2 regions of the Peribacillus frigoritolerans genome follow, and region 2 is predicted to be linked to the other one. Evidence: predicted binding sites of a transcription regulator. Region 2 holds the regulator's gene; the other holds the start of a gene.
The links. Region 2 encodes NrdR, which represses ribonucleotide reductase genes. Its sites were predicted from a motif close to AACACNATATATNGTGTT; they were not measured.
Positions count from the first base shown of each region.

Region 1 (4,435 bases), 360 kb from region 2:
TCCACATATACAGTACCGCCTTTTGCTCCGCCTTTGTATAGACGTTCATATACTTTTTCAACTTGTTCGACAGTATATCCTTTTGGAGCATTTACCGTTTTACTGATCGAGCTGTCAATCCAGCGTTGAATGATGCATTGAACATCAGCATGTGCTTCTGGAGCTAATTCCATAGCGGAAATAAACCATTTTGGAAGCTTTTCTGTATCGGCTTCTGGATGACGGTCCAAGTATTCCTGTACAATGTCTGCCTTAACTTCAATGAATTTACCAAGACGGCCGCTGCGGAAATACGTGAAGGAGAAATATGGTTCAAGACCTGTTGATACCCCAACCATCGTTCCTGTGCTTCCTGTAGGAGCCACTGTCAATAAATGAGAGTTGCGGATGCCATGTGCAGCAACACTTTCCCTGATATCTTCAGGCATTTTTTCCATAAATCCGGTTTGTGTGAAACGTGTTCTAAGCTCATCGGTTTCTTTGTCCGTTGACCCGATCAGGAACGGGAAACTGCCTTTTTCTTTAGCAAGCTCCACAGAAGCCCTGTAAGCTGTCGTCGCAATCGTTTCAAACACCTTGTCAACCAGGATATTTCCTTCTTCAGAGCCATATTCCGTCTCACAGTAGATCAAAAGGTCATGCAGACCCATCACACCAAGTCCAACCCGTCGCTCGCCCAGTGCCTGTTTTTTGTTTTCATCCAAGAAATAAGGAGTTGCGTCAATGACATTGTCCTGCATACGCACACCGACTTCGACAGTCTGCTTAAGTTTCTCGAAATTAACCGTTTTGCTTTCTTTATCAGCCATTTCAGCCAGATTGACTGCCGCAAGGTTACATACTGAATATGGGGCCAATGGCTGTTCTCCACAAGGGTTCGTCGCTACGACCTGTTGACCGTATGCTTTGGCATTCGTCATTTCATTAGCATTATCGATAAAGAAAATACCTGGTTCAGCAGAATATGTTGCACAAATGTTTATTAAATTCCAAAGCTCTTTAGCTCGAATTTTACGGTAAACACGGACTTTGTGACCCATTTTCTCCCATTCGCGAACATCACCGACATTATGCCATTCTTCATTGTAAATGGCCATTTCTTCGGCATTATAGCTTTCAACATCAGGAAAACGCAATTCGTATTCCGCATCTTGTTCCGCCGCTTCCATGAATTCCTTAGTCAGGCAAATCGAGATGTTGGCTCCAGTCAGAAAATCAGAATTATGGACACTGTAAGTTCCCCCTGTGCGGAGCTTTTCTTCTGCATCCCTAATGATTTTCTCGCTAAATCCTCCTTGGCCAGGAATCTCCTTATAGTTGATGATCCCTTGATACATAGCCGTTTCCTGTTCCGTGTGCGGCGTGAATTTCAATTTATCCGTCGCATATTTCTTGATGGCTTCATCTTTAGTATTTTCCACTAGGTAACGTAGAATCCTTGGGTTTTGCATTTTAGAAATGATGAACTCTGCAATATCAGGATGCCAATCAGCAAGCATGATCATTTGCGCGCCCCGTCTGCTACCGCCCTGTTCAACAAGATGCGTCAGTTTGGCAATATCGTCAAGCCATGAGACTGAACCGGAGGATTTTCCATTTACCCCTTTTGCCAGAGTGTTTCTTGGACGCAGTGTCGACCCGTTCGTTCCCACTCCGCCGCCGCGGCTCATGATTTCCATCACTTGTTTCCTATGTTCTGAAATCCCTTCACGTGAATCCGGTACGAATGGCATTACATAGCAGTTGAAATAAGTAACATCCGTATTGGAACCCGCACCGTATAATACTCGGCCTGCCGGGACAAAATTAAGGTTCTTTAATTCTTCATAGAATTTATTGAACCATTCCGTTCTCTTTTCTTCCGTGGTTTCCACTGATGCTAATCCCGTTGCATTACGTTTCGCAATTTGTTCATAGTATATTTCAAGCGGCTTTTCGATTATATCCAACGGACGGTTTACAATTCCCGTCTCCACTTCTTCTGGATTATCCAATACGCCACGGAATTCTTCATCCACCAATACCTTGGCTTTTTTGGTTTCCCAATCAATTTCAACGATGTAGCCGAGACCCCTTGCCGGGAATTTCGGATCTTCCTTAATCGTCAACACGACGAAATCGCCTGCCGAGAGTGTGATTTTTTCAGTATCCTTAAAAGAATAGCGGTCAAGCATGACTAGACGGGACACTCCCTTATGCGCCATTTTCATATCAGCAGTTACAGGGTGAACCTGGGGAAATAAAGAAATATCCTTATTCAACCTTTCTAGATCAACCTTTAAAGCTTCTTTTATTACAACCGACATAATTCCCTCTCCTTTATATGTTTCAAGATCCGTTCTTGCTGCCGCAAAAATCCTTATGTAACCTTACATGTCCGTTTCGCTTAACAAGTACCCTAAATTTATCATAGCGAAACTCAAAAATCAACATATAGTGTCGCATTAAATATTTCAACCACTATATATTGTGTTTGTTTTGAATAACTTTTTATTTTGTCAAACGATAAATCAATTAATATAGTTAGCAAAAGGGAGGAAAATGTCGATTTACAATAAATTTTCATCAGATTTCAATTAATTTGGACCTTGCTTTTTCCCCATCCCTTTTAGGGCTTATCCCTGCAAGGGATGTGTTATTTGGTCAAACAAATCTGAAAAAACTTTTTTATTATCCACTCTGATTATGCTTCCTCTATCTCATGAAATTCCATTCATCGCTTTCATATTTGCTTTCTGCAATGGCCTTCACTTCCAGCAATTGCTGTTCAGTGAGGACATATGGCTCTAAATCGATCGAAAGTCCTTCGGCAAAACCTTTTTCAAAAGCTTCTTTCGCTTCAGGGATGGTAATCTTTCTCCCGGCAATGTCATTTATGGCCACAGCTTTATTTTTTAGGTTTTTTTGCATTCTCTCTTTAACCCTGTCATTTGAGAATTTAAATACGCTAAAGAGCTTATCATCATCAAGTTCAAGCAAAATGGAACCGTGCTGAAGGATGACGCCTTTTTGCCTGGTTTGAGCGCTGCCAGCGACCTTCCTGCCCTCAACGACCAGTTCATACCAGCTTGGAGCATCAAAGCAGACGGAAGACCTGGGCGTTTTTAAAGCCGCTTTTTCCTGATCGGTTCTAGGCACGGCAAAATAAGCATCCAATCCAAGATTCCTGAACCCCATTAATATTCCTTCAGAAATGACACGATATGCTTCAGTAACGGTAGTTGGCATTCCTGGATAGGATTCTGGAACGATTACGCTATAAGTCAATTCATGCTCGTGCAGTACAGCTCGTCCTCCTGTCGGTCTGCGAACAAAACCAAGGCCCTGCCTTTTGACCTCTTCCATATCAATTTCCTTTTCTGCCTTTTGAAAATAACCGATCGACAATGTCGCTGGATCCCAGCCGTAAAAGCGTATGATTGGCGGAATTTCCCCTTTGCTTTGCCAGTTTAACAGCGCTTCGTCCAGCGCCATATTAAAAGCCGGTGAACAATACCCCGAATCTATAAAACCCCATTTTTCTTTAGCCATCCTTACCCCTCGTTTCGATAAACTGTTTTTCAATACCCCACAAAAACTCACATGTAGTAGTTTAACAGACTTTAACACTCTAAAAAAGAAAGTGCTATCAAGTCGATGAAGAATTTGATGAAAATTCTTTTTGATTATTGGGTAAAGCAATTATATAATAAAGATTGTCTGTATTCGTTAAGGTAGAAGGGAGTTTTTATGTTTGGAAATATTATATACACTGCTCATCATCTTAGGAGTGGTTATTGCGTATTCACTTTTTAATTGGTACCGCCAGCGTAAAATCGTTAAAACACTAACACAGGACGAATTTATCGCTAACTACAGAAAAGTGCAGCTAATCGATGTGCGGGAACCGAATGATTTCGATAATGGTCATATCTTAGGCGCAAGAAACATCCCTATGACTCAAATGAAAACACGCTTGGTCGAAATTAGGCCGGACAAGCCTGTATATTTGTACGCTCAAAGCGAAATCATCAGCGGCAGAGCTGCAGCCATGCTATACAAAAAGGGCTACAGGGAACTTTTTCACCTAAAGGGCGGTTTCAAAATGTGGACCGGGAAAATCAAAGCAAAGAAATAAGACCCCATCTCCGCATGGGCTCTTTTTAATTTAATAGCTCAAGGAAAAGAAAGTTAACTGTTGGACTTTAATGAAATCTTACATAAACATGAAAAATCCCCGCCGGCAGGCAGGGATTTTTTTCGTATAAGCTATCAATCTAGGCTTGATAACGCAGAACGGGTTTTCTTGCAGCAAGAGTTTCATCAAGCCGCTTTATAACGGTTGTATGCGGAGCTTCCTGGACGATTTCAGGAGTTTCTTCCGCTTCCTTGGCAATCTGGATCATCGCATCGATGAACGCATCCAGCGTTTCTTTTGACTCGGTTTCAGTCGGTT
Region 1 covers NZ_CP158190.1:3,681,330-3,685,764, forward strand. Annotated here, with positions in the region: gene ABOA58_RS18010 (vitamin B12-dependent ribonucleotide reductase) at 1-2,306, opposite strand, end outside; gene ABOA58_RS18015 (lipoate--protein ligase family protein) at 2,695-3,531, opposite strand; gene ABOA58_RS18020 (rhodanese-like domain-containing protein) at 3,734-4,117, shown strand; gene gcvPB (aminomethyl-transferring glycine dehydrogenase subunit GcvPB) at 4,257-4,435, opposite strand, start outside.
Region 1: the regulator NrdR is predicted to act here: its motif matches at 2,457-2,474, upstream of ABOA58_RS18010 (vitamin B12-dependent ribonucleotide reductase).

Region 2 (4,435 bases):
TGGGGATGGGGACGTGTTTAGAAGTAGGATGGGCCTTGTAAGAAGAAAAAAGTGACCTCCATTAAGAGACCACTTTTCTTCATCTTCTCCGATTCACGCCATCAAGCTTGACCGGCTCAGCTAAATATTGAATTCTTTCCAGTACCCTGGCCGCCTTCACTTCTTCCTTCTCACCACGCTGTGAAAAGGTCAGGTGGTTCTCCAGGCCATTCAAGTCAAAATTCGAAGTGAAAAACGTCGGCAGGTTTTCCAGCATCCTAAATTGCAAAATCGGACCAAAAACCTCATCGCGTCCCCAGCTCGTCATGGACTCCGCTCCAATATCATCAAGCATGAGGACAGGTGCCGTTTTCACCATTTCAATTTTTTCATTGACCGTATTATCACCTATCGATCCCTTAAGTTCCCTCAAGTAATCAGGTACATAGACAATAAGGGAGGAAATTTGCCTTTTTGCAAGTTCATTGGCGATCGCACCTAATAAGTACGTTTTCCCAACACCGAATTTCCCATATATATATAAGCCTTTTTGCCTTTTACCTGGCTCATATTCCATAATGAACGACATCGCTTTACTTAAAACAGACAAGCGTTTGTTTTCATTATCCGTTTGGGTAAAGTCTTCAATGCTCGCCTTTAAAATATCCTTCGGTACATACAGGCTGCGGATCAACTTTTCCCGTTTCCGCTTTTCATCCTCTGCCAATTTCCGCGGGCAGACTTCATAATGCAGGTTCAGGGCTTTCCCTTGAACCACCAATTTAGGATAATACCCTTGCATCATATTGATGCAGCCATCCAAGCTCGGACATTTATCACACTTATTGCTTTGTGAAGTGAACTCATAAAGCTTCCCCAAGTTTTTATCAATCATTTCCTTCGTGACCGTCGAGCTGTTGGCATTCATAAATAACCGCACTTGTTCGTTTTCAAAAATCTCCTGTTTCAGCTTTTCATAACGCTGTTGAAATTGATTTGTATTGGCCAATTTATTAAGGGACCTATTAATCTTTTCCATCGTTCATTTCACCTCCTGCTTTCCACTGCTTCCATTTCTCCAGAAGCTCGCGTTTCTGGGCATCCAATTCAGGCTGATCTGCATTCTGCTCCTGCTGTGCTTCTTCTTTTTTCTCAAGCCACTCCGGAACCACTTCTTCCCGTATCGCCTTTTTCCGGCTGCCCTTCGCAGCATTCCTGCTTCCCTGAGCCCAGTCCTGATATTTCCTATGTTCATTTTTAGCCAGCTCCATCGCCTCGACCACCGTGGAGACCTTCAGTCGTGCCCAATGGCCTGCCAGCTTTTCGACATAGCCCTTCGTGAACTTCATATCCGTTTTGAGCATGACATATTCAATCAAGACATTGACGACACCCGGATTCAGCTTTTGATTGATCATCACGCCCTCAACGACTTTCAAATCACCGCTTGATGGCTCTGCACCGCCAGACAATTGCATCAGCCGCTCCCTTGGGGAAATCGTCTCCAAATGACGGATTAACTCTTGTTCCTGTGTTTTCGGTTCCTCTTTTTGTGTCCGTTCACGAATCGGCTGCACCCGATTGACAAGGGAAGGCATATCGGCCTGTCGTTCAATCTGATACCAGTCCCTTGCCGCCTTTCTGAGCACTTCCTCATCGATCTCATCATCCAATGAAACGGCATCCATTACTAGTTTTTGCATTTCAAGCGGATCGATGCCATATAAAAAAGCAAGTTTGGCAATCGTATTTTTTATTTTCGGAGTAAAGGCCTTTTTCGGTACGATCGAGGATTTCATCCCGGCAAATAAAAGGTCAAAATCAAATAAGTCATCAAACCCCGATGGCTCGACGCCTTCAGTCCGATCGATGTATTGCTGTTCAGGCATCGGTTGCCATTCATTTTTCGCTTCATCCGTTACATATAAAGAATCCAAATGATCTGATGAGAACACTTCCGCAAAAGATTTAGTCACACCTTCATATTGATCGGTTAAGATATGGTCATCACAAAAGAATCTCTTTAACCGGTTGAATTGCGCTTTACCGATTTTTTTGTATAAGTAAATATTCAGCATTCCATCCGTGAAAAACTGCTGGGGGGAAAGCGGCGGGTTTAACTCATAGATGAATTCCTTCGTTTCATTTTTCGATTTCTTATATACATTCAACAAACCGATTCCCTCAAGTAAAAGCCGGGCTTCGTAAATATCAGCTAACTTAAGGCCGATGGTATTCATTAATTGATAATGTGAGGAGGTTTCCGACCATAACCTGTTCTCCTCCAACTCACTCCATAACGTCATATATAGGCTAATGCATATAGGTCCAATAAGAGGTTGATATAGTCGGGTAAGTATTTTCCGATCATAGTCATGAAGCAGCCCCGCAGATGAGACCAAATATGAATCAGCTGGGAGCAATTCTTGCCAATGCTTTGACATCTCCATTCAAACCTTTCAAAAGATGTAGTGAAAAAAGAGCCAAAGTGAATCTTCAGCTCTACTTTCTTTCTTTATTTATCAAATCTTTCAATTCATCGATAAAGACATTGATGTCTTTAAATTGTCGATAGACGGATGCGAACCTTACATAGGCAACCTCATCGACTTCTGCCAGCTTGTCCATCACCATCTCGCCGACACTGTCGCTTTTCACTTCCGATATGCCCTGGTTGCGTAGTTCTTTTTCTACATAACTGGTAATTTGCTCTAGTTCTTTCAAGGGAACCGGACGTTTTTCGCAAGCCCTGATTAAGCCACGCAGGATTTTATCACGACTGAACTCTTCCCGCGTCCCGCCCTTTTTCACTACAATAAGCGGTGTTTCCTCCACCTTTTCAAATGTCGTGAATCGAAAACCACATGCCTCACATTCACGGCGTCGTCGAATCGATTTACTTTCATCGACTGGCCTGGAATCGAGCACTCTTGTTCCGTTATATTGACATGATGGGCATTTCATCATTATCAGCTCCGTATTTTATGTAGGACTCCCCTATCTAAATGTTCCCCAAGGAATTACTTCTCTATCTTAATCTTATATTAAATGGAACGGCCAGTACAAGTAAAAAGTGTAACTTCCGGCAGCAGGCACTTTTTGTTCTGCCGTTGAAGCACCGTTGTCAAAGTCTTTATGCTGCAAGGGCATCCTCCCCTATAAGGGGAGCAGACTGCCGATTGATTGCATTAAAAAAGAGATGCACCCATGGCATCTCTGTGTATACGTGTTTTTTATAGGGCACTTATATTGGCTTTTTTCATTTGTACAGGACCTAATCCACGTGGTAATTCTATGTTTTCACGTGTTTGCGCATTCAAAGCTTCTGCAATATAATCTGCCGCAATATTCGGATCCAAGTTACCGCATGTATAGACATCAATGCTCGCATAGCCGTGTTCTGGAAAACTGTGAATCGTTAAGTGTGATTCAGAAATGATGACAACCCCGCTGACTCCTTGTGGAGCAAATTTGTGAAAGGCAACTTCTCGTACCTCTGCACCTGATTTTAAAGCAGCATCAACAAAAATCTTTTCAATTAAATCGATATTGTTCAGTTTTTCAAAGTCACAACCCCAAAGTTCAGAAATGACGTGTCTACCCATAGTTTCCATAGTGTAAGCTGTTTCCATATTAAGCTTCCCCCTTACCATGATTTAAAAATAAGTTCTGATAACTACCACGGGGGAAAGTTAGTCCAAAGAGGTCCTAACCCTTTAAGTAGCCATCATGCAAACCGCTATTGAAGAAGTTCACGATTCATAGTATATATGGTTTGAATTTTTTTTGCAACTCCAAATTGAATTTTTGGAAAGATAAACTTTATATGTAATAGGGATATTGCGATTGGAGCAAATTCTGTATTCTGGTTTATTCAGCGCCTTAAAGCAGCAAGGAATTGATTGATCACTGTATTAAAAATAGCCCGCTAAAAAATTTTAGCAGGCTCGGCTTTTTCTTTTTATTTTACTGATAATTCGACTTCTGAAGTTTTTTTCAACTCTGAGCCAACCAATTTCACTAGGTCCACTACCCGGTTGGAGTAACCCCACTCATTATCATACCATGCAAGGACTTTCACTTTCCTGTCCCCGATCATCATCGTCGTCAACCCATCGATGATTGCAGAGTGTGGATTCGTTTTGAAATCACTGGAAACTAAAGGTTCCATCGTGAATTCCATGATTCCTTTGAGTTCATTTTCTGAAGCATCGATGAAGGCTTGGTTCACTTCATCAATCGTGACATCACAGTTTAAATCCACAACAAGATCGACTAAAGATACGTTAGGTGTCGGTACGCGTATCGCCATTCCATGAAGCTTGCCTTTTAATTGCGGCAAAACTAGTGAGATGGCTTTTGCAGCTCCTGTAGTCGTAGGAATCATGCTTTCCGCAGCGGCACGGGCACGTCTCAAGTCTTTGTGCGGGTTATCGATATTATTTTGATCATTTGT
Region 2 covers NZ_CP158190.1:4,037,485-4,041,919, forward strand. Annotated here, with positions in the region: gene dnaI (primosomal protein DnaI) at 80-1,018, opposite strand; gene ABOA58_RS19785 (replication initiation and membrane attachment family protein) at 1,005-2,423, opposite strand; gene nrdR (transcriptional regulator NrdR) at 2,482-2,943, opposite strand; gene speD (adenosylmethionine decarboxylase) at 3,213-3,593, opposite strand; gene ABOA58_RS19800 (glyceraldehyde-3-phosphate dehydrogenase) at 3,941-4,435, opposite strand, start outside.